Regions from separate parts of the Pseudoalteromonas rhizosphaerae genome, predicted to be linked through region 2. Evidence: predicted binding sites of a transcription regulator. Region 2 holds the regulator's gene; each other region holds the start of a gene.
The links. Region 2 encodes sigma-54, which starts transcription at its own class of promoters, with help from an activator protein. Its sites were predicted from a motif close to GTTGGCACGNNNNTNGNNT; they were not measured.
Positions count from the first base shown of each region.

Region 1 (8,138 bases), 940 kb from region 2:
TCTCATAGCACCACTTCGTGCACCTTCATTTAAAGCGGCTTCTAAACCGTCTTCGACAAACTGACGTTTGACTCGAAATACAGTTGAAGAGCTCACTTGAACCGCTTCACATATTTGATCTGTTGTATATCGACAACGGTCCGCTTTTAATAAAATGGCGGCTCGTTTGTACTTTCGAACATTGACCATGCCTTTTTTGCAGTAGTTAACTAATTCGCATTTTTCTTCTGCTGATAATTCAACAATATACTTTCGGTTCATAACAATATTAAATGAGTAAATATGAGTTAAAGGATCGTCAATTAGGATAAAAGTTCATTATGAATAAAGAAGAGTTGCCGTCGTTCACTGTGAAACAAGGGCAGTATTTGGCATTTATTTATTACTACACAAAAGTGAATGGTGTTGCACCTGCTGAAAATGATTTTGAGCGTTATTTTGGAACTGCATCATCAAGTGTTCATGCAATGATTTTAACGCTTAAAAAGAAAGGGTTCATCACTTCAACTGCTGGAAAAAGCCGAACGATAAAGCTATTGATAGGAATAAATCAGTTGCCTGAATTTAAGTAAGGCAACTGATCAGAACTTCTGTGAACGAGTACTAGTCACTTTTCTAGCTCTTAACACCTAGTATTTTTCAATAATCTCTGCTTTACGAAAACAATCATTACTGTGATCATTCACCATACCACAGGCCTGCATATGGGCGTACACTGTGGTTGGGCCTAAAAACTTAAACCCCCGTTTTTTTAAATCTTTTGCAAATGCAGTTGAGGCCTCGGTAATTGCAGGGTAGTCACTAAGTTTATCTAACTCATTCACTAACGGCTTACCACCTACAAATTGCCATTGATAGTTACTGAAGCTGCCAAATTCTTGCTGAATTTCAATAAAACGTTTGGCGTTATTTATGGTTGCTACAATTTTTAAACGATTACGTATAATTGTTTCATCAAGCATTAATCGTTCAACATCGTGCTCGTTCATTTGTGCGACTTTTTCTACATCAAAATCCAAAAATGCACGACGATAGCCATCACGTTTCTTTAAAATCGTATACCAACTTAATCCTGCTTGTGCTGATTCCAGAGTAATAAATTCAAAAAGTGTTTGGTCATCATATACTGGGATCCCCCATTCATCATCGTGATAGGCAACATAGTCATCTTTACTGATATCGAGCCAAGGGCAGCGACATAAATTTGTTGAATTCATAGTGTCTCCTTGCTTTGCTTATTTTAGTTTGTCATTTTTTTGTCGCGTTATTTATACGCTAAGCAAATGAAATTAATCAATATAATTGTTGGTACAATTTGTGCATTTAGCTAGTTAGATCCTGTAAACGAGAATGCATTATGGCCCTAGCTAATGTCTTAAAACCACAATTTATCACAGCGACCCAGTATAACCCATGCTTACTGCAAGAAGAGTACATTGGTGAGTTAAGTGAATTACGCCAGCAAGCCAGTTGGTTAAGTCATTTAGTAGATACAATGCCTGCGGGTGTTGTGGTGCTTGATGGTCGCGGTTTGATCGCTAAAGCTAATCAAATTGCAACAGACATGCTAGGGGAGCCACTCGAAGGTGAAAAGTGGTTCAGTGTGATCCAGCGCTCGTTTCGGCCCCAACAAGATGATGGCCATGAAGTATCGCTAAAAGATGGACGCTTAATTAAGTTAGAAATAACGGCATTAGCGCCAGAGCCAGGGCAATTAATCTTAATGACTGACTTAACCGAAACGCGTCGTCTACAAACACGCGTTGCACATATGCAGCGTTTAAGTGCATTGGGTAAAATGGTGGCATCTTTGGCACATCAAGTGCGAACACCACTGTCTGCTGCGATTTTGTATGCCGCTAATTTAGGTTCAAAGCGGTTACCCGAAAGCTCTCGAGGCAATTTTCATACTAAGTTAATGTCGCGTTTAAAAGATCTCGAAACCCAAGTAAACGATATGTTGTTGTTCGCAAAAAGTGGCGATCAGCAAGTTGTTGAACATGTTTCCATGCAGCAATTATTAACTGAAGTGAAAACTGGCGCTGATGCTATGGTCGCACTTAATAATAGTGAACTTCAGGTCAGTTTACCTGAGCCTGATATCGAGATAATGGGCAATAAAACTGCGCTTGCCAGTGCCATTCAAAACCTTATTCACAATAGTATTCAAGTCATTGGCAGTAATGCACTCGTTCAATTAAGTGCGCAGCGGGATGCGAGTGACCCCGAGCTAGTGTGTATTACTGTAAGTGATAATGGCCCTGGGGTCGATTTAAGCTTACTTGATAAATTATTTGAACCATTTTTTACTACGCGAAGCCAAGGCACCGGTTTAGGCTTAGCGGTGGTTAGTTCAGTCGCAAATGCACACCAAGGACGAGTTGAAGTAACGAACAATGCTCAAGGCGGAGCCTGCTTTAGTTTACTGTTACCTATTTGTACAAAGTCAACATCGGCGGAGGCAATATGAACAACACGATTTTAGTGGTTGAAGATGATGCAGGGCTTCGTGAAGCCTTGATTGATACGCTTGAAATGTCTGGAATAGATTGCGTTGCGGCTGACAGTGCCGAGCAAGCTATGGTGCTACTTAAAAAAGACAGCTTTTCGCTGGTCGTGAGCGATGTGCAAATGGGCGCGATGAGTGGTCTTGATTTACTGCGCAGCATTAATCTTAATTACCCTGATCTACCGGTTTTAATGATGACAGCGTATGCGACTATTGATGATGCTGTTGAGGCTATGCGGTTAGGGGCAATTGACTATATGGCCAAACCGTTTGCGCCCGAAGTGCTACTTAATATGGTAAGCCGCTATCTACCTGAGCCAGAAAAAGAAACTGACGGGCCGATTGTCGCTGATCCGAGTAGTATTCAGCTATTAGAACTTGCAAGTCGGGTTGCTAAATCGGATGCCAGTGTGATGGTGCTTGGTCCTAGTGGCTCAGGTAAAGAAGTACTCGCACGCTTTATCCATGATAAATCAGATCGCGCAGAGCAGCCATTCGTCGCAATAAACTGTGCTGCGATCCCTGAAAATATGCTCGAAGCTACATTATTTGGCTACGAGAAAGGCGCGTTTACTGGTGCGATTCAAGCTTGTCCGGGTAAATTTGAGCAAGCACAAGGTGGCACAATTTTACTTGATGAAATCACTGAGATGGATTTAGGCCTACAGGCTAAGTTACTACGCGTATTACAAGAACGCGAAGTTGAACGTTTAGGTGGTCGCAAAACTATTAAGCTGGATGTGCGTATTTTGGCTACCAGTAACCGTGATTTAAAAGAGGCTGTGGCTAAGCACCAGTTTAGAGAAGATTTATATTATCGATTAAATGTATTTCCGTTGATGTGGCGTCCACTTTGTCAACGTCCAGGCGATATTGTCGTGTTGGCAAAGCATTTAATTGAACGTCATCTCAATAAAAGCAAAGAGCCTATCGCTGTACTTAGCGAACCGGCAGAGAAAAAATTATTAGCTCATACTTGGCCAGGTAATGTGCGTGAACTGGATAATGTGATCCAGCGTGCGCTGATATTACGCCACGGTGATATGATTGACGAAAGTGCTATTTTTATTGAAAATTTAACCCAGACTCCTCTAACTGCGGCTTTATCAGCAAGTTTAGTGCCGGCTAATTCAGCACCAGAAAGCACTACTTCGGCGGTTACAAGTTCACCAACTAATGATGCTTATTATGATCTGCAAGCGCCAGCAATAAAAGCCACAGCACAACGCAATCAGCTGCGTGAAGAATTACCAAGCTTGGATTCGGGAAGTTACAAAGATGAACTTAAAGATAAAGAGCATAGAATTATTTTAGAAACCCTAAATCGTTGTCAAGGCAAGCGTAAAGATGTAGCTGAAACATTAGGGATCAGCCCACGAACATTACGTTATAAATTGGCTCAAATGCGTGATTTGGGGATCACCTTACCTGCTTAAGCCTCTATAATTTTTGTTTTCCTTCACTATTTAATTTACGCTCAGCCTTGCTGGGCGTAAACTTGTCAAAACTCTGACAACTAAAATAAATCTTAAGTTTCTGATATTTATTGGTTTATTAGTTGGCATGCTTTGTGCTTTATTAAGTTATTAGTAAACTGCATCGTCAGAGACAATTATGAAAATTCAAAACAGCGCATTATTTCAAGAAATGCAATCTATGGCTCTCGAAGCTGGTCGTAGTAATCAAGTAAACAAATTACCGACGCAGGCGCAGCCTACTTCGAGCGCCCAATTTGGCGATTTGTTAAGTGATGCACTCAATACAGTGAATGGCCTTCAAGCTGATGCGAAACAAAAAGTCGTAGCGGTTGAAATGGGCGATCGAAATGTGTCATTAGCGGATGCAATGATCGCATCACAAAAATCGTCAGTTGCCTTTGAAGCTACGGTGCAAGTTCGTAACAAACTTGTAGAAGCCTATAAAGAAATCATGAACATGCCTGTTTAACTAGGTAGTGGAGAATTATTGTGGCGCAATCTAATCAATCAACAGATCTTGCTTTGGCCGGCGGCGGTATCGACCAAACTGATAATGACGATCAACAAGAACAAAAGTCAGGCTATTTAAGTGCATTAAACGGCGTTGATGTATTGCGTCAGGTTACTCTAATTATTGCATTAGCGATTTGTTTAGCGATTGCTATTTTTGTGATTATTTGGGCACGTCAACCAGATATGCGTCCACTTGGAAAAATGCCAACGGAAGAGCTAATTCAAACGCTCGACTTTTTAGATGCACAAAAAATTGACTATCAACTTGATGGCAATGTGGTTTCTGTTCCTGAAAATGAATATCAAAATATTAAATTGTTAATGACCCGCGAAGGTATTGAGCAAGCGCCGAACTCGGGTACTGATATTATCATGCAAGATATGGGTTTTGGTGTTAGTCAGCGTTTAGAGCGTGAACGTTTAAAGCATGGTCGTGAACAACAACTAGCGCGTACGATTGAGGAACTACAAAATGTCACGCGTGCTAAAGTATTATTGGCAATACCGAAAGAAAATGTTTTTGCTCGTCGTGAGAAAAAACCATCCGCAACAGTGGTATTAACTTTAAAACGTGGTCGTATGCTCGGTAGTGAAGAAGTGGACGCCATTGTTGATATTATTGGTTCAGCAGTGCAAGGTTTAGAGCCGTCACGAGTAACTGTAACAGACCAAAATGGCCGATTACTTAATTCAGGATCGCAAAGTGCGTTAGCTGCTCGCTCACGCAAAGAATACGATATTGAACGTAAACGTGAACAAGAATATCTAGATAAAATAGATGGTATCTTAATGCCAGTTATTGGTATGGGTAACTACACTGCACAAGTCGATTTAAGTATGGACTTTAGTGCGATTGAAGAAACTCAAAAACGCTACAACCCTGATTTACCGGCGGTACGCAGTGAAACCACCTTTGAAGAAAACAACATCGGCGGGTTAGCTATCGGTATTCCTGGCGCGCTGACAAATCAGCCTCCAACAGATTCAAATATTCCTGAAATTGCCGGTCAAGGTGGTGCAGGCTCTGGTTCATCACCCAGTCGCACTCACAAAGAAGCGACACGTAACTATGAACTTGATACTACTATCTCCCACACACGTCAGCAAAGTGGTGTTATTCGTCGAATTAGTGTGTCTGTGGCAGTCGATTATGTGGCAAAAGTGGGTGAAAATGGTGAAACGACTATGGAGCCTCGCTCAGTTGAAGCACTGTCAAATATTCGTCGTTTACTGCAAGGTGGTGTGGGTTTTGACTTACAGCGTGGTGATGCATTAGAAGTAGTGACAGTACCGTTTGTACGTGAACCGATGGACTTAGCTATTGAAGTGCCACTGTGGGAACAAAACTGGTTTATGAAAGTTGTGCGTTTAGTGCTTGGCGCATTGGTTATTATAGTGCTAATCATGGCGGTGGTTAAACCTATGCTGAAACGCTTGATTTACCCAGATGATACCCTTGAAGAGTATGATGATGATGCGCTTAGTTCTGGTGTAGATATTGGTGATAACACCCTAGATATGCTAAATAAAGATTTTGATTCTGCTTCGGTTGGCTTCTCAAGTGATGGTACACTACAGTTACCAGACCTACATGGCGATGAAGACTTATTAAAAGCTGTTCGTGCCTTAGTAGCAAATGAGCCAGAACTCTCCTCACAAGTTGTGAAAGCGTGGTTAACTGAAGATGACTGATCAAGAACAAAAACAACTGCCAGCAGCGTTTGATGTTGATAAATTAGACGGTGTAGATAAAGCCGCAATTTTATTGCTAAGCTTATCCGAAGAAGATGCAGCGCAAATATTAAAGCACCTTGAACCTAAACAGGTGCAAAAAGTGGGTATGGCAATGGCGGCGATAGATGATCTATCGCAAGCCAAAATCAGTGCCGTGCACAATTTATTTATAGAACAAATACAAAGCTTTAGTACGATTGGCTTCCAATCAGAAGATTTTATCAAAAAAGCGCTTACTGCGGCACTTGGTGAAGATAAAGCGGCAAGCCTGATAGATCAAATTGTTATGGGATCTGGTGCCAAGGGTCTTGATTCATTGAAATGGATGGACTCAAAGCAGGTTGCCAATATTATTCGCAATGAGCATCCGCAAATACAAACTATCGTTTTATCGTATTTGGAGCCTGAGCAATCGGCCGAAATTTTAGCGCAGTTTCCTGAAAAAGTGCGCTTAGATTTAACCATGCGAATCGCCAACCTTGAAGAAGTTCAACCTGCGGCTTTACAAGAGTTGAACGAGATAATGGAAAAACAATTTGCCGGACAAGCTGGTGCGCAAGCTGCAAAAATGGGCGGCTTGAAAGCGGCGGCAGATATCATGAACTACCTCGATACTAATATTGAAGGTCAGTTGATGGATTCTATCCGTGAGCATGACGAAGAGATGTCGCAACAAATCCAAGATTTAATGTTCGTATTTGAAAACTTAATGGATGTTGATGATCGTGGTATTCAAGCTATCTTGCGAGAAGTCCAACAAGATGTACTGATGAAAGCCATCAAAGGTACTGATGATGCATTGAAAGAGAAAATCCTCGGCAATATGTCAAAACGGGCTGCAGAGATGCTTGCTGATGATTTAGAAGCAATGGCACCTGTGCGGATCAGCGAAGTTGAAGCCGCGCAAAAAGAGATTTTATCTACGGCACGTCGTCTCGCTGATTCAGGTGAAATTATGCTTGGTGGTGGTGGTGGTGAGGAGTTCTTGTAAACCATGAGCAAACCTACTCAATATCAAGGTCGTCCTTTACGAGCCAGTGAAGCAGTTGATGAATTATTAGAAAACTGGCCAATTCCAGATGTTACGCAAGACACTCGAAAATTCGATGGTCGTTCAACGGCGTTTGGTACACCGCTGGCCGATTTATATCGTAAAGAGCTTGAAGAAAGTGAACAAGCACTAGAGCCCGAAGAGCCTGAGCTGCCCTCGTTAACGATGGCTGAGCTGGAACGAATTCGTCAAGATGCCTACGAAGAAGGCTTAAAACAAGGCCACGAGCAGGGTTATATTGATGGTTTTGAAAAAGGCGTAGGTGAGGGAAAAGAAGCCGGTTATAAAGAAGGCATTGAGCTTGGTAAAACACAAGGTCAAGAAGAAGTAAAACCACTGATTGAAGAACAGCTAACGGGTCTAAAAGCATTGTTGGATAGTTTGTCAGCGCCATTAGCTAAAGTCGATGATGACGCCGAAAAGCAACTTGTACAGTTAACCGTAATGCTAACCGAAGCGTTAGTTTATCAAGAAATTAAAACCTCCCCAGAAATCATTTTGCAAAGTTTAAAGCAGTGTATCGATGCGTTAGCCAATGAGCAGCAAAGTGTGCGTATTCATTTACATCCTGAAGACATTGAACTGGTTAAAAATAGTTATGGTGAAGCTGCACTAGCTGAAAACCATTGGCAGTTAGTTGCAGAGCCGACTTTAGATCGCGGCGGTTGCCAAGTAAAAACACCTCAGTCATCTATTGATATGACTATAAAAACCCGCGTCAAAGAAACGTTGGATAGTTTTTTGCATAGTAGTGGTATCTAACGCTATTTTTGGTTTGCAATGAGTTCTCAACCACGCCCATTAAGTGAACGTTTACAACAGTATCAAAAACATATTCATAGTCCAACGCCTG
Region 1 covers NZ_CP118496.1:4,125,766-4,133,903, reverse strand. Annotated here, with positions in the region: gene PVK79_RS17855 (IS630 family transposase) at 1-261, opposite strand, end outside; gene PVK79_RS17850 (LexA family protein) at 321-572, shown strand; gene PVK79_RS17845 (DNA-3-methyladenine glycosylase I) at 630-1,217, opposite strand; gene PVK79_RS17840 (sensor histidine kinase) at 1,358-2,470, shown strand; gene PVK79_RS17835 (sigma-54-dependent transcriptional regulator) at 2,467-3,945, shown strand; gene fliE (flagellar hook-basal body complex protein FliE) at 4,124-4,456, shown strand; gene fliF (flagellar basal-body MS-ring/collar protein FliF) at 4,477-6,192, shown strand; gene fliG (flagellar motor switch protein FliG) at 6,185-7,225, shown strand; gene fliH (flagellar assembly protein FliH) at 7,229-8,047, shown strand; gene fliI (flagellar protein export ATPase FliI) at 8,066-8,138, shown strand, end outside.
Region 1: a site for sigma-54 is predicted at 4,067-4,085, ahead of fliE (flagellar hook-basal body complex protein FliE). Genes of this name have one in related genera too.

Region 2 (8,138 bases):
GTGAGTTACGATTAATGATGATAACCCAAGCACTTGATTAAGCGACTTAATCAACTTAACCAACACTCCCATGGAGATAGGGTCTTGGCCTGCAAATGGCTCATCATACATAATTAATTCAGGATCAAGCGCGATTGAACGCGCTAATGCAGCACGACGTGCCATACCACCTGACAGCTCAGAAGGCATTAGATCTTGTGCGCCACGCAAGCCAACAGCTTGTAATTTCATTAGCACCACAAGGCGAATTAAATCTTCACTTAGACGAGTGTGCTCACGCAGCGGAAAAGCGATATTGTCAAACACTGACATATCGGTAAATAATGCGCCGCTTTGAAACAACATACTCATTTTGGTTCGCGCCGCATAAAGCTCTTTGCGCGACATGGTAGGAATGTTATTACCTTCGAATAAAATAGTGCCGCTATCTGGTTTTAATTGGCCACCAATTAAACGCAACATGGTGGTTTTACCAATTCCGCTTGGCCCCATAATTGCCGTAATTTTTCCTTTAGGGACACTAAAGCTCATATTTTTATATATACAGCGATTGCCCCTAGAAAAGCTTACATCCTTGATTTCTACTATTGGTTGCGACAAGTCGCTCTCCATTACTATTTTCACTAGTTCACCTATTTTAAGCGTTTTTACACCAAGATGGAAAAAACAAATCGTAAAATTTTGTAATATTCTATGTAATAGCGCTGCAAAGCTTACAGTCGTTGGCTTAACCGTCGCTTAAATAATTTTTCTCAGTCCAAATCAGTCCATAATCTAACAAGCTTCGCAGATTCTTTTATTTATACTTTCAGGTTGGCTTTTGTTACTATTTGCAGCCATCTCATTTTGAATAATTGGCGTAACGTAATGGTGACTTCTTTTGTCATTTTAATTCTCGGATTTGCAGCTCTCGTTTGGAGTGCAGATCGCTTTGTATATGGTGCTGCGGCACTGGCAAAAAATTTCGGTGTTCCTACTCTTATTGTTGGTTTAACAGTTGTTGCTATGGGCTCGTCAGCCCCTGAAATGATGGTCTCAGCATCAGCTGCGCTTGCAGGTAAAACTGACACTGCCGTGGGTAATGCCGTTGGCTCAAATATCACTAATATTTTACTTGTTTTAGGTATTACCGCGCTATTGCGCCCACTATCAGTATCATCAATGACATTAAAACGCGAAATGCCGCTTGTGCTGCTAGTGTCAATCGCCGCCTGGTATATATTTTCGGATAACTACTTTTCATTTGCTGAAGGCGTTGCATTAATCATAGGCTTTGTGGTCTTTATTGCGGGCTTAGTTATTATTTCTATTCGCGCTAAAAACCAAGCTGATGACCCATTTGTAAGTGAAGCCTGTGAAGACGTACCAGATAACGTGCCCACCAAATCGGCTTTATTTTGGTTAATTATTGGTATGATATTACTGCCTGTGAGCTCACATTTTTTAGTTGGCTCAGCAGTTGATATAGCCAAATACTTTGGCCTAAGTGATTTAGTAATAGGGTTAACCATTATTGCTATTGGCACCAGTCTGCCTGAGCTGGCAGCCTGTATTGCTGGGGTATTAAAAAACGAAGATGATTTAGCACTGGGTAATATTGTTGGCTCAAATATCTTTAACATTTTAGCTGTGTTGCCACTGGCTGGGATTATCAACCCTTCAATTATTGACCCTTCAGCTGCAAACCGTGATGCCTTAATTATGATTGGTGCTACCATAGCCCTTATAGCTATGTCCTTGAGCTTTAAAGGTACAAGACGCATTAATAGAGTTGAAGGTGGCCTGTTATTGGTCGCATTTTTAGCATATCAGAGTTATATTTTTAGCCAAGTTGCTTAATGCTACCCACAAAATGGATAACACAATGACGCAGTTAAATTTTATTGAACAAGGTAAGCGGGTGCTAGAAATAGAGCGCCAAGCACTGCTTGATATAACCCAATATCTAGACGAAAACTTTAATCAAGCTTGCCAATTGATGTATCAATGTCACGGAAGGATCATAGTAGTCGGTATGGGGAAATCTGGGCATATTGGTAATAAAATTGCTGCAACACTGGCAAGCACTGGCACGCCTGCGTTTTTTGTCCATCCGGGTGAAGCAAGTCATGGTGATTTAGGGATGATCACTCGTGATGACGTGGTTATGCTTATTTCTAACTCAGGCGAAACCAGCGAAGTACTGAATATTATTCCGGTTATTAAACGTATTGGCGCAAAAATGATCGCCATGACAGGTAACCCTGAATCATCAATGGCAAATTGGGCTGATGCTCATGTATGCATCAAAGTAAGTCAAGAGGCCTGCCCATTAGGACTCGCCCCGACTGCGAGCACGACTGCAACGCTTGCGATGGGTGATGCAATAGCCGTTGCTCTGTTAGAAACCCGAGGCTTTACTGCAGATGACTTTGCGCTATCGCATCCTGGGGGAAGTTTAGGCAAACGTTTACTATTGTGTTTAAAAGATATTATGCACAGTGGCCCAGCAACGCCTATGATCAATGACAAGCAATGTATCAAAGATGCATTAATCGAAATGTCGGCCAAGGGCTTAGGTATGACGGCCATTGTTGATGACACAGGGCAACTTGCAGGGCTTTTTACTGACGGTGATTTACGCCGAATTTTAGAGCAACGAATAGATATTCATAGCACTTTGATCAGCACTGTCATGACCCGCTCTTGCACTACAGCAACCGCGGATATGCTTGCCGCCGAGGCACTCAATATTATGGAGAATAAGCGTATCAATGGCTTAATTGTAGTTGATGATAAACACCACCCTATTGGTGCTCTTAATATGCAAGATTTGCTCAAAGCAGGAGTTTTATAATGCAGTTTGCTGACTTATATCAGCCACTTTCAGATGATGCGAGCGAGCGAGCACAAAAAATCAAACTCCTGATCTGTGATATCGATGGGGTGTTTTCAGATGGCCGCATTTATCTTGGCAATCAAGGTGAAGAACTCAAAGCGTTTAATACTAAAGATGGTTTTGGTATCAAAGCACTGATCAATAGCGGTTTTGAAGTTGCCGTGATCACCGGTCGTCATTCACAGATAGTTCAGCAACGGATGACTAGCCTGACAGTACCGCATATTTACCAAGGTCAAGAAAACAAGTTGCAAGCTTATCAACAGCTCAAAGATAAATTGCAGTTAACCGATGAACAAATCGCTTACATAGGCGATGACGGACCTGACTTGCCGGTAATGGAATTAGTTGGTTTTGCGGTGGCAGTAAATGATGCTCACCCTTTGATCAAGCGAGTTTCACATTATACAACCATGCTCCCTGGTGGTTTTGGAGCAGTGCGTGAACTCACTGATTTATTAATGCTCGAAAATGGTAAATCATTAACTAGCGAAGGCACAAGCTCATGAATAGTGCGCGTTTAATATTATGCGTATTATTTGTCGGCTGTATGGTATGGCTGTGGTATCCGTATTTTTATCAAAGCACTGCCATAACACAAAACCAAGAAGATATAATAGCAAAACCTGATTATACTGCGGTGGCATTAAAACAAACCGCGTTTGATGAACAAGGTAAAATTAGCCACAAAGTAACAGCTGCAAAAATGGAACTTTACCAACAGTTAGGGTTTACTTACTTTGAACAACCTATTTTTACACTCTATAATCAACAGCAAACGTGGCAAATTAATGCCGATGAAGCCACCCTATATGAAAATCATCAATTAATTTTAGAAGGTAATGTGGTTGCTAAAAACCTGACCAATAATGCCATGATTGAACATATAAACGCAGATAATATTCAGGTTGATATTGAACTACAAACCATGAGTTCAGAACAACCAGTTGAATTAATCGGACCAAATTTAAAGATCACTGGGCGCGGCCTCCATGCCGACTTAAAAGCCGAAGTGGTAGAACTAATTAACCATACGCGAACCATATATTATGACCAATAAATTTGCTCACTTGCTTGTGATACCAAGCTTATTCATTGCCTTTGCAAGCTTTGCTGAAAATACGGCACCACCTGCGGATCAAGTCTCTATCAGTGCTGAAAAGCAGCTTGCCCAACTGAAAGATAATATCGGTATTTTTGAAAAAAATGTTGAAATCATTCATGGTAACCGCCGTATCAAAGCGGATCGACTTGAAGTCCATAAGCGCGAAGATTTAGGCAATAACAAACAATTGCTTGTTGCAACTGGTAACCCTGCTTACTTTGAAGAAAAACAAACTGATGGCACAATAATGAGCGCCAGTGCTGATGAAGTCCGTTACGATGTCGCCAAGCGCTATTTAACGTTAATTGGTAATGCACAAGTCACTCAAGCAGGTCAAAAAATTAATGCCAAAAGCATTACCTATGATATGGACCAACAGCTGATCAGTGCTGAAAAAGGCGCAAGCTCAAACGATCGCGTACACACTATTTTGGTACCTGTTGACAGTAAAAAAGACAAACCTAAAGGGCAGCCATGAGTATATTAAAAGCTGAATTTTTAGCAAAAAGCTATAAAGGTCGCCAAGTTGTAAAAAGCGTGGGTTTAGAAGTTAGCGCAGGCAGCATTGTTGGCTTACTGGGTCCTAATGGCGCAGGTAAAACCACCACTTTTTATATGATTGTGGGTTTAGTACCTAGCGACAAAGGTAAAATAAGTATTGATGATAATGACATCACTTTACTGCCAATGCACAGTCGCGCACGGTTAGGGATTGGCTACTTACCACAAGAATCATCCATCTTTCGTAAGTTAACTGTTTATCAAAACCTGATGGCTATTTTAGAAACTCGTAAAGAGCTGAATAAACAAGCCAGAGAAGAAGCACTAGACAGCTTACTTGATGAGTTTAGCATTCAACATATTCGCGACAGCCAAGGTATGGCATTATCTGGTGGTGAACGTCGTCGAGTTGAAATTGCACGCGCTTTAGCCGCAAATCCAAAATTTATCTTACTTGATGAGCCTTTTGCTGGCGTTGATCCTATTTCAGTGTTAGATATAAAGAAGATTATTGAACACCTTAAAAACCGTGGTATTGGCGTACTTATTACCGACCACAATGTACGAGAAACCCTTGATGTTTGTGAAAAAGCCTACATAGTTTCTCATGGGGAGTTAATTGCATCAGGTACCCCTGAGCATGTACTTGCCGACCAAACAGTCCGCGATGTTTACCTGGGCGAGCAATTTAGGCTATAAAGCCACGCTCGGCTAAGTATCTGCTAGACTTAACGATGATAACAATAAAAGGATTGTTAGAGATACATGAGGCAATCACTCCAGCTGCGCATGGGCCAGCAACTTACAATGACACCACAGCTGCAACAAGCAATTCGCTTATTGCAACTCAGTACATTGGATCTCCAGCAAGAAATTCAAGAAGCACTCGACAGCAATCCATTGTTAGAGCTAGAAGAGCATGAATATTCAGACGACACGGCTGGTAAAAACGAACAAAAACAAGACAACGATGACTTAACTGTTAGTGCATCAGCAGACGACAAGCCCAGCGAATATGAACAAGAAAGTAGCGAAGCATTAAGTAAAGAGACTTTAAGTGACGAAATGGCTATGGACGTCACCTGGGACGAATACATGAGTGCTGCGCCAAATACGTCATCCGGCCCAATGCCTGAAGATGAGTCAATTTATCAAGGTGCTTCAACTGAAACCCTGCACGAATATCTGATGTGGCAATTACAGCTCACACCTTTTAGTCCAACCGATGAAGCTATTGCCATTGCGATTGTTGAAGCTGTTGACGATTCAGGTATTTTAACCTTGAGCTGCGAAGACATCGCAGAGAGCTTAAATCAAGGTAATAACGAAGAAGAAATCGAACTAGACGAAGTGCAAGCAGTGTTAAAACGCATTCAGTTATTTGACCCTGTTGGTATTGCTGCGCGCAGCCTACAAGAATGTTTATGTATTCAATTAAATCAATTTGATCCTGCAACTCCTTGGATTAGCGAGACTAAAATGATTTTAACTGATCATATCGATTTATTAGCTAGTCGTGACTATCGCACTTTGATGAAAAAGACTAAGCTTAAAGAAGATGAGCTGAAAGAAGTAATGACATTGATCCACAGCCTTAATCCAAAGCCTGCGGATACTATAGTACGCGAAGAGTCAGAGTATGTTATACCTGATGTTTCGGTGAAAAAAATTAAAGGTCGCTGGGTGGTTGAACTTAATCCAGACAGCATGCCAAAAATTAGAGTGAACAGCCAATATGCGGCAATGTCACGCTCAGTAAAATCAAGCACTGACAGCCAATTTATACGTTCGCATTTGCAAGAAGCTAAATGGTTTATTAAAAGCCTAGAAAGTCGTAACGAGACGTTACTCAAAGTAACTAACTGCATTGTAAAACAACAGCAGGGATTCTTTGAGCATGGCCCTGAAGCAATGCGACCTATGGTACTAAACGACGTTGCTGAAATGGTTGAGATGCACGAATCAACAATCTCTCGCGTAACGACACAAAAGTACATGCATACCCCCCGTGGTATTTTTGAGTTAAAGTATTTTTTCTCAAGTCATGTAAGCACTGAGAACGGCGGCGAATGCTCTTCGACAGCTATTCGAGCATTGATCAGAAAATTGATCAGTGCAGAAAACTCAGCGAAACCATTGAGTGATAGTAAGATTGCAGATATATTGGCAGAGCAAGGTATCAAAGTAGCTAGACGGACTATTGCAAAATACCGCGAGTCACTGGCTATTCCACCGTCAAATCAACGTAAAAGTTTGATTTAAGGCGTAAAATCACAAGAGGAAAATGCTTATGCAACTAAATTTAACTGGTCGTCACGTAGAAATTACTGATTCATTAAGAGACTATGTAAACAATAAGTTTGCCAAGCTTGAAAGGCATTTTGATCATATCAATAATGTCCATGTTATTCTTGATGTAGAAAAACTAAGCCAAAAAGCAGAGGCCACATTACATGTCAGTGGCGCTGAATTATTTGCCTCGACTGAGCACCAAGACATGTATGCAGCTATTGACGGACTAATCGATAAACTTGATCGTCAAGTAATTAAACACAAAGAGAAGCACGCTCGACACTAACACTATGAAATTAAGCTCACTTATTTGTCAGGACTGCAGTAAAGCTGCGGTCCTTTTTAATAGCAAAAAACGGATCATTGAATTTATAAGCCAATTGGCTCATGAACAACTCCCTCAGCTATCACAACAAGAAATCCTCAACGCACTACTATCGAGAGAAAAACTAGGTAGTACCGGTATTGGTCGTGGTATTGCTATCCCTCATGGCCGTATGAGTGGTGTTGAAAACCCGCTAGCAATAATTTTAGTGAGTGAATCACCGGTTGATTTTGATGCGATTGATAATCGCCCAGTTGATATATTTGTAGCCCTCATCGTACCAGATGGTGACAGCCAACTTCATTTGAAGACGTTAGCCACAATTGCTGATAAACTCAATAACAAAGATTTTTGTAAACAACTACGTAGCGCAAAAACAGACCAAGATTTGTATCATGTAATTGCAGCTCAATCGTAGTCATACCAATTGTATTGTATTGAATTAGAGAGTAATTATTGCAACAGGGAAATAGCTCTAGAACAAGGTGGAAATTATGAGATATAGTTGTTCTATATAAATAATTTTAAACAAAGTTAGTGGGTTATTTAACAAGCAAGAATGAGCATGTTTTTAATAAAATTGGTATTAAATGAAGGAGAATTTACATGGAGTTAATCATCATCAGTGGGCGTTCTGGCTCAGGTAAATCTGTTGCTTTACGTGTTGTAGAAGATCTTGGCTATTATTGTGTAGATAATATTCCAGTTAACTTATTACCGTCATTAGTACGCAGTGTCTCTGATAATTACGACAAAATTGCCGTCAGTATCGATGTTCGTAATTTACCGAAAGAGCAGGAAGAATTTAACGACATTCTTGAATACTTGCCTGGTTTTGCAAATCCGACGCTATTTTATTTAGACAGTGATGATCAAACCCTGATCAAACGCTTTTCTGAAACCCGCCGCTTACACCCATTATCTTTGGATTCTTTGCCACTGGATTTAGCCATCAAGCAAGAAAAAGTGTTGCTTGATGTATTAACTACTCGTGCTGATTTCATGCTTGATACCACAGATCTCAGTGTCCACCAGCT
Region 2 covers NZ_CP118496.1:5,061,856-5,069,993, forward strand. Annotated here, with positions in the region: gene mlaF (phospholipid ABC transporter ATP-binding protein MlaF) at 1-612, opposite strand, end outside; gene PVK79_RS22090 (calcium/sodium antiporter) at 868-1,839, shown strand; gene PVK79_RS22095 (KpsF/GutQ family sugar-phosphate isomerase) at 1,865-2,836, shown strand; gene kdsC (3-deoxy-manno-octulosonate-8-phosphatase KdsC) at 2,836-3,387, shown strand; gene lptC (LPS export ABC transporter periplasmic protein LptC) at 3,384-3,938, shown strand; gene lptA (lipopolysaccharide transport periplasmic protein LptA) at 3,928-4,461, shown strand; gene lptB (LPS export ABC transporter ATP-binding protein) at 4,458-5,183, shown strand; gene PVK79_RS22120 (RNA polymerase factor sigma-54) at 5,250-6,746, shown strand; gene hpf (ribosome hibernation promoting factor) at 6,775-7,062, shown strand; gene ptsN (PTS IIA-like nitrogen regulatory protein PtsN) at 7,067-7,519, shown strand; gene rapZ (RNase adapter RapZ) at 7,708-8,138, shown strand, end outside.

Region 3 (8,138 bases), 450 kb from region 2:
ACGCTCAGCTTCAGCATTTACCGTTGGGTATGCGCGCAGCAGGGTTGGGTTATTATTTTCGGCACGTAATAAACAGTCTTTGGCGATATTGTAACCCAATGGCAACAATAGTTTATCTAAATTAATTTTTTGGTTTTCTTGAAACTTAGCGGCAATAGTTTGTGCTGTGTATAAGCTCAGCTCTGGCTTTTCAAGTAACAGGGCACGCCAGTGCTTTAGTTCTATTAGGTTGTAGCTAACGTCACTGAAGCAGGTGACTGTATAAATGCAGGGGTTATTGTTTAGCGCTTCAATTTCACCAATTAAGGTGTTGTTGCAATCAAGTTGGCCCAGCAGTAAGCGGCGGCCATTACCGACATCATAACTAAACGATACGGTGCCGCTTCTGACTAACACTAATTTTGTAAGAGGTTGATCTTGGTGGATCAGTACTTCTTTTTTAGATTGTTGATAACGGCTGCCAGCAAAGGTTAGTAGCTGGTCGACGAGATAACTAGAAAAATGATATTGAAACATCAACAATGCCCTTCGGACAATTGTCCTATTTATTACACCTTAATGACGTTAGCATTAAGATTCTAAGAATTTACGCTAACTTACTAGCTTAGTTAACTCGGTTAATTAAGCTTAATACCTGATATCCCGTGTAATGATTATTAAAGTGTGCTTTTAGCAGCTTTGGGTTTTTAGTAAGTTAGCTTTTTTATACTATTGCTATATTGTGGAATAACTTTGCCTAAACTACAACATTTGCAATGCTAACCTAAAGTACCGGAGAGAACAAATGAGTTGGGAATATTTGGGGTATTTTGCCTCAGCTTTACTTATTGCCTCTTTAACTATGAGTGATGTGAGCAAACTTCGTTGGTTTAATCTTGCCGGTTGTATTGCTTTCACAGCCTACGGTATTGCGATTGCTGCATGGCCTGTGGCTATCACCAATGGTTTGCTAATCTTCGTAAATATTTATCATTTAATTAAGCTCAAACGTCAACAACAAAAAGCGCAATAATAGCGTGGTTTATTGAGCCTTACTCTGGTTATCAATTTGCGCTTTTTGGTAGCGTAATTCACCGCCAATCCATGTTTGATTTACGACAATGGTAAAAATTTCTTGTACTGGCACTTTAAAATAGTCTTTGTCGATTAAAATAAAGTCAGCCCACTTTCCTTGCTCTAAACTACCTAATTTAAATTCTTGATGTGCGGCATACGCAGCACCTAACGTGAATGCTCTGAGTGCATCTTCTCTGCTCAGTGCTTCAGTGACTCGCCAGCCATTAGCGGGTAATTGATTGTGATCTTGGCGAGTAATTGCTGAATACAAACCGTCAAAGGGGTTGGCCAGTTCAACTGGATAATCTGAGCCTGCAGCTACTACTGAGCCTTGCTTTAAAAACGTTTGCCATGCATATGCACCTTGTAATTGTGTATCGCTAAGGCGCTGCTCTGCCATATGCATATCAGAAGTTGCATGCACCGGTTGCATTGATGGAATGATTTTAAGTGCTTTGAAGCGAGGAATATCTGCTGGATCAACTATCTGTGCGTGCTCTATACGGTTACGTAGTAAAATCCCGCCGGTTTTTTTAAATACATTTTGATAGGCATCTAACACAATATGATTTGCTTTATCACCGATGGCATGGGTATTGGCGCTAAAACCATGGTTAAAGCTCAATGTGTACAGCTGCTCTAATTTTTGTTGAGTTTCGAGCATTAAACCTTGGTGATTCTTTCTATCTGCATAATCGGCCAGTAGTGCGGCGCCACGGCTTCCTAACGCACCATCAGCATATATTTTTACACTACGAATAGACATGAAATCGTTAAGATCTTTATAGCGACCGGCTCTGAGCATATCTTCAAGGGACGGATCTGTTGCACTTAGCATTGCAACAATGCGCAGCGGTAAGGTGTCTTGTTCAGCTCTTTGCTTGTAAACTTGCCATGTTTGTTTATCAATCCCAGCATCGTGGGTTGAGGTTATACCTAAGCTGAGCAGATGTTGACCAGCTTGATTTAAGGCATTATTTACGTCTTGATCAGATGGCGTAGGAATATGTGCAGTAATTAAACTTTCGGCTTTATCGACAAAAATACCGCTAGGTTGACCTGCATGGTTGCGAATAATTTCACCACCTGCTGGTGACTGTACTGTGGGTGTTAATTTGGCTAACTCCATCGCTTTGCTATTAACCCAAATCGCGTGGCTATCGACACGAGAAAGCACCACCGGAACATCTTTGACAACTTTATCTAAGTCAGCAGCAGTAGGAAATTGTTTATTAGGCCACAGTTCTTGATTCCAACCGCGGCCAATAATCCAGCCCTGGTTATTTTTAGCAAATACAGCAAGCTTTTTTTGTATTTCTGCAATCGACGTACTGCCACGTAAATCGAGTTGCGCTAAATTATTACCAAGTCCTATCACATGACCGTGGGCGTCAATTAAACCAGGTAATAAGGTTTGTTGCTCGGCATCAAATACTGCTGCATTAGGGAAACTCGCTTTTAGTTTATCGTCTCCTACTTTTACTACTTTGCCATCTTTAATAACCAGTGTAGAAAATTGCTGTAATTGGCCACTGTAAGTTGGAGTGTAACCGTTAGCATTGTAGATCACCGTGGTATCAGCTAGCACAGGTAAGGATAAAGTGATTAAACAGGCGAGTAAGCATTTCATTGTTAGAATTCTTTTTCTGCTTTTGTTAGTTAAACAGTAACAGAGAATACTGAGTCTGCAAATTAAATATAATAAATTATTTATCGTTGTGCATTTCAACTATGCTGATGAATTAGCTATTCATTTATTTGCATATAGAGTAAATTCAGACAGTGATAATCTACCATCTTTATCGCTGTCATAGTTTTTAAAACGAGACCACAGGGCAGGATCTTTTGCTGACTCTGAACGCGTGATAAGACCGTCTTTATCGCGGTCTAAGTTTTTGAATTGTTCTGCTATATTATCAGTTGTTGCAAAACTGCAACAGCTACTGACAAATAACAAACTTAGTCCCAGTTGTGTACAAAATTTCATTGGGGAAACTCGTTAATCTAGATTATTAGTTAAAAAACGCTTAAATTCAGATAGGGAAATTTTATTGTCTTGGTTTTTGTCCCAACGTTTAAAGTTACTCAACAATTGTGGTTGTGGTTCAAGCTCATTATGCGTTAAATAGCCATCTTTATTGCTATCTAAATGATCAAAACGTTGTTTTACATCCAGTGCCATTGCGCTAAAACTAGTGGCTAGCGACACACTTAATATTATTAATATGCTTTTCATTATTTACATCCATCCTACCAACAAAAAGAATAAAGCATTTGCCATAATTTAAATCCCAACATTAAATCCGTTTACACATTCCCTCCGGGATTATGGCAAATACTTTAAAGCCTTTTAAAATTTAAACTTTGCGAACTCTTGCTCAGATAATTGCTCGTCGTTATTATCATCAAGATCAGTAAACTGCTTTAATCGCGTGTTGTTTTGCTTGGCTTCAAACAATGAAATTTGTCCGTCAGAGTCGGTATCTAATTGCGCAAACTTAACGTTTAATTGTGATGCTAAAACAGTGGCGCTAATGACTAAAAACATCAGTGAAAAAGCGGCGATAAGTTGTTTCATAGCAGTGTTTCCTTAGGGGAATTTATTGCAAAAATTGTTTAAACTCAGCAAATGAAATTTGACCATTTTGATCTTTGTCAATTTGCTCAAAACTTTCGTGTAATACCGCATCTTCAGATGCTTCTGCTTCACTCAATGTGCCATTACTGTCTTTATCAAGTTCTGCGAAGGTGGCCTCGACATCAATGGCAAAGCTGTTAAAGCTAAGCAGTAGGCTGATGCATAAGCACAGCGGTGTTAATATTTTCATATTATTTCCTTATAAACAGTCGTTGATACGGATATTACAAGAACGATGCCAATTTTTTTATTGTATAAATATCAGTGGTTTAATGTTTTGGCATGATGATAAGTGGGAAAAAATGACCGGGCAGTGTGTCTTTTTTGCAACAAATTTTAACGGGTATTGATTAAGTTTTTAAAAAACAGTTGGTTAAGTTGTTTCAATTTAGCGTCAGTCGCTTTATATAGCGCTACACAGTTCGCCTTATTCATTATTCTTATTGATTCAGCTAGTGTATAAGTAACACCTTCCATAATCAGACTTTTAACTAAAGGAGTGGCGATAGTGGCCTCATTCGCTAAAAAGTACAGTGCATTACTTAGTTGGCGACCCAATTTAATAGGCCAGTTTTTGTTTAGTACTTTGTTATCGCTGCTGCCATTATCACTGGTAGTAATTGTATTTTTAAATGCGCTGAATAAACAGCTAGCAGTAACTCAACAAATCGTCAGTGAAAATTATCAAATTACCAAGTCATTTAATAATCTTAAGCAAGACCTCAATAGCTTAGAGCGCGCAACGCGACAAAACTGGGTGCTGAAAAGCGAATCACTCGATGAATTGATTGTTGATAAGTGGCAATCATCACTACAAAGCATTGATGAACTAACTTTTATAAGTTCTACAGGGGAGTATATTAAGCAATGGCAGCAACTCGCACAGGTATTGCAATTAGCGCATACTCAACTCGTTACTGAAGGACAACAAGATGCGCAATTGTTTATTCCTGTGAGTGAATTAATTGCGCGTCAAACGGTGTGGCTAAGAGATCAAAATGAGCTGCAAATAACTAAAAATCAGCAACAGTTAAAAGCTTTGCAAAGCTCATTTATCAATTGGTTAATAGCACTTATCCCATTAACTTTACTAGTAGGTGGTGGTTTTTTATGGCGTATAAGTGGTCGCTTAAAAGGATTAACGTCGGTTATTGATAAGCTTGGGCAAGGTCATTGGCAACAAAAAATAGCTGTACAAGGCTCTGCTGAGTTGGTTGAACTAGGAAATAAATTACAATGGGTGCAAGAGCAGTTGCATCAATTAGAGCAACAAAAAGATACTTTTTTACGCCATGTTACCCATGAATTGAAAACTCCATTAGCGTCAATGGTTGAGGGCACTGACTTACTTGCCGATGAAATCGTTGGGCCAATTAACAAAGAGCAGCAAGCGGTGTTGGCGTTAATTACCCAGAGCATGGTGCGTTTGCGCGCTATGATCGATAGTTTACTTAGTTACAATGCGATTCGCAGCAGCAAAGAAGACTTAAGTGAGCTGGAATTCTCGCAATTAATAACCAAGATAAACAGCCATTTTGAACATCGTTTAGTGGCGCGTAAGCAAAGCTTATGTTGGCATTGTGAGTTACCCGAGCAACCACTGGAAATTGCTGCAGAGCTTGTTGAAATGATCTTAATTCAGTTGATCTCTAATGGCTTAAAGTTTTCACCAGCAGGACAGGCGGTCAATATTGCTCTGTCATTAGCTGGTCGTACTTTGACTATGAGCGTTAGCGATCAAGGCACCGGTATTAAAGAGCAAGAGAAATCACATATATTCAGTGCCTTTTATCAAGGTAAGAATGCTAAAGATATAACCGCTCAAGGTAGTGGTTTAGGGCTCACCATTGTAAAAGAGTCTGTTGAGCAATTGATGGGTACTTTACACGTTGAGCATAATGAGCCACAAGGCTGTCGTTTTATAATTCAAATCCCAATCATCCCTCCAACCAATAAAAACCAAGGAGTTAATTAGCATGGGCGTGCGTTTAAATGCCATTTTAGTGGTTTGCATTACAACCTTAGGGCTCGCAGGGTGTGAGTTAACTGAGCAGCCAGTAAATAAAAGCAACCCTGAAGCTGAACAAGCGGGTAAGGTGACTACACCACAAGGGGATAGTTTACCAAATCCGAAACCTAGGCCGAAAACCGATCCTATGTATGCACCTGCCGAAACGGTCATTGGTTGGCATGCAAAGTCGTGCGGTGGTTTTCAAGTGGCAGCGAGTAAAACGGTTTATATTGGTGCTAAAGAGCTTCAGAATTATTTTGATTTTAGTTGTAAAAATAATGTATTAGCACCGGAAAAAGTATTAACGCAGCTGCTAAAACTGGATCAAGCTTATTATTGGCCAGATGATATAAAACAGTATTTATGGCTGCAAAAACAACAAATAAAACAGCAGATCAACGCTAAAAAACAGCAGCAAGCGCTGAATAATAAAATGCAAGAAACCCTGTCATCACTGGCAGCCATCGAGCAGCAACTATTACTACGCGAAGAAACTAAGGAGCAGTAATTATGTCAACAGAGCAAAACCAAGGCGCGCGAATTTTACTGGTCGATGATGATGCAAGTTTATTAAAACTATTGGCTATTCGCATAGAATCTAAAGGCTATCAAGTGACTACCTGCGAAAGTGGTATTGCTGCGCTACAGTTATTAAAAAATTATGTGTTTGATGCTGTGGTTACAGACTTACGCATGGATGAAATGGATGGTATGGCATTACACCGTCAGTTACAAAATCGCTACCCAGCGCTGCCAGTGTTGATGATGACAGCTCATGGGTCTATTCCTGATGCTGTTGAAGCGACGAAGCAAGGTATTTTTGCCTTTATTACTAAACCGGTAGATAAAGATGAGTTATTTGATAGTTTAGCAAAAGCGATTGAAATTCATGGTCTCAGTGCCGATGAAAGCGCATCAAACAGTAATATCGTGACCCGCAGTGGTGCTATGCTGCATTTACTTGAGCAAGTTAAATTACTAGGTCCGACTCAGGTCAATGTGCTGATCTCGGGGGCCAGTGGTACAGGTAAAGAGTTACTAGCTAATGCTATTCATCAACATAGCCATGTTAGTGAAGGTCCGTTTGTCGCAATAAACTGTGGTGCGGTACCGGGGGAATTACTCGAATCAGAACTATTCGGTCACAAAAAAGGGGCTTTTACGGGCGCGATTAAAGACCACCAAGGGTTATTTCAGCAAGCGCAAGGCGGTACTTTATTTTTAGATGAAATCGGTGATATGCCACTTAATTTACAAGTTAAGTTACTGCGCGTATTACAAGAAAAAACTATTCGCCCTGTGGGCTTTGAAGAAGAAATTCCAATTGATGTGCGGATTGTATCAGCAACTCATAAAAACTTGCCTGATGCGATTGCTAATCAGCAATTTCGCGAAGATTTATACTATCGCTTAAATGTTGTGAATCTTAAATTGCCACCACTGTGTGAGCGCAGAGAAGACGTTAGTTTATTAGCGCAGTATTTTAGCGCTACCATTGCTAAACGTATGGATCAAAAAGAAAAGCGTTTCGCCAATGATGCAATGCATGCATTAGTACGTCACGATTGGCCGGGTAATATTCGCCAGTTACAAAATGTAGTAGAGCAGGTTGTCGCACTTACCCCAGGTGAAGTAATATCAGCACAGCTGGTTGAAAGTGCGCTTAATAGTAATACCAACAATGTTGAGCCGCTTTCTCTTAACGATGCTAAAAAAGAATTTGAGCGTGATTATGTGATTAATGCTTTAAAGATGGCTGGCGGTAACGTGGCTGAAGGGGCAAAACTAGCTAAGCGTAATCGCTCAGATTTTTATAAGTTGATCAAAAAACACAACATTGACGTTGATACTATTTGTTAGGAGAGAAAATGCAGTTATTTATGGTGTATTTAGGTGGGCGTATTCAGGGCTGCCATATTGAAATGCATGATGTTCGTTTTGTTGTTGGGGAATCGATTGAACAAACTTACTCAAAATTAAAAGCGCAGTGGGTCGGTGATAAAAGTAGCGTGCACATGGACAGCTATATGGCGGTAAATCACATTGATGGCTTTGCAGTAACCGTGGTTGATGAACCCGTGGCCCAATCGCAGCAGTTATACTTTGTAAATTTAGGAGCGTATCGTGCTGATAGCTTAGCTGAGCAGCATGACTTTGCGTTATATGTAGCAAGTAGTAGCGACGAAGCTAAACAAAGAGCAAAAGAGGATTTACTAGCTGGTTTAAGTCATATTCATAAAGATGACTTACATGATGTAGATGATTGCTTTGCAATTGACTTGCTCGACAGTCAATTACATATCAAGCTAACCCCGAGCGAGCAATCTCAAGCGATTAAGCCCGATTGGTTTGGTTACCATATATTATAAATAATCAAGAGAGTGTGTAGTGCAAGCGTTAGCCGTTATCACTTTGTTCTGCACGCTCTTTGTC
Region 3 covers NZ_CP118496.1:4,609,529-4,617,666, reverse strand. Annotated here, with positions in the region: gene PVK79_RS19940 (Crp/Fnr family transcriptional regulator) at 1-516, opposite strand, end outside; gene PVK79_RS19935 (YgjV family protein) at 785-1,012, shown strand; gene PVK79_RS19930 (amidohydrolase) at 1,022-2,686, opposite strand; gene PVK79_RS19925 (EF-hand domain-containing protein) at 2,807-3,043, opposite strand; gene PVK79_RS19920 (EF-hand domain-containing protein) at 3,056-3,292, opposite strand; gene PVK79_RS19915 (EF-hand domain-containing protein) at 3,407-3,634, opposite strand; gene PVK79_RS19910 (EF-hand domain-containing protein) at 3,657-3,884, opposite strand; gene PVK79_RS19905 (sensor histidine kinase) at 4,200-5,669, shown strand; gene PVK79_RS19900 (hypothetical protein) at 5,671-6,213, shown strand; gene PVK79_RS19895 (sigma 54-interacting transcriptional regulator) at 6,216-7,565, shown strand; gene PVK79_RS19890 (DUF1543 domain-containing protein) at 7,574-8,074, shown strand; gene PVK79_RS19885 (hypothetical protein) at 8,103-8,138, opposite strand, start outside.
Region 3: a site for sigma-54 is predicted at 3,919-3,937, ahead of PVK79_RS19910 (EF-hand domain-containing protein). Genes of this name have one in related genera too.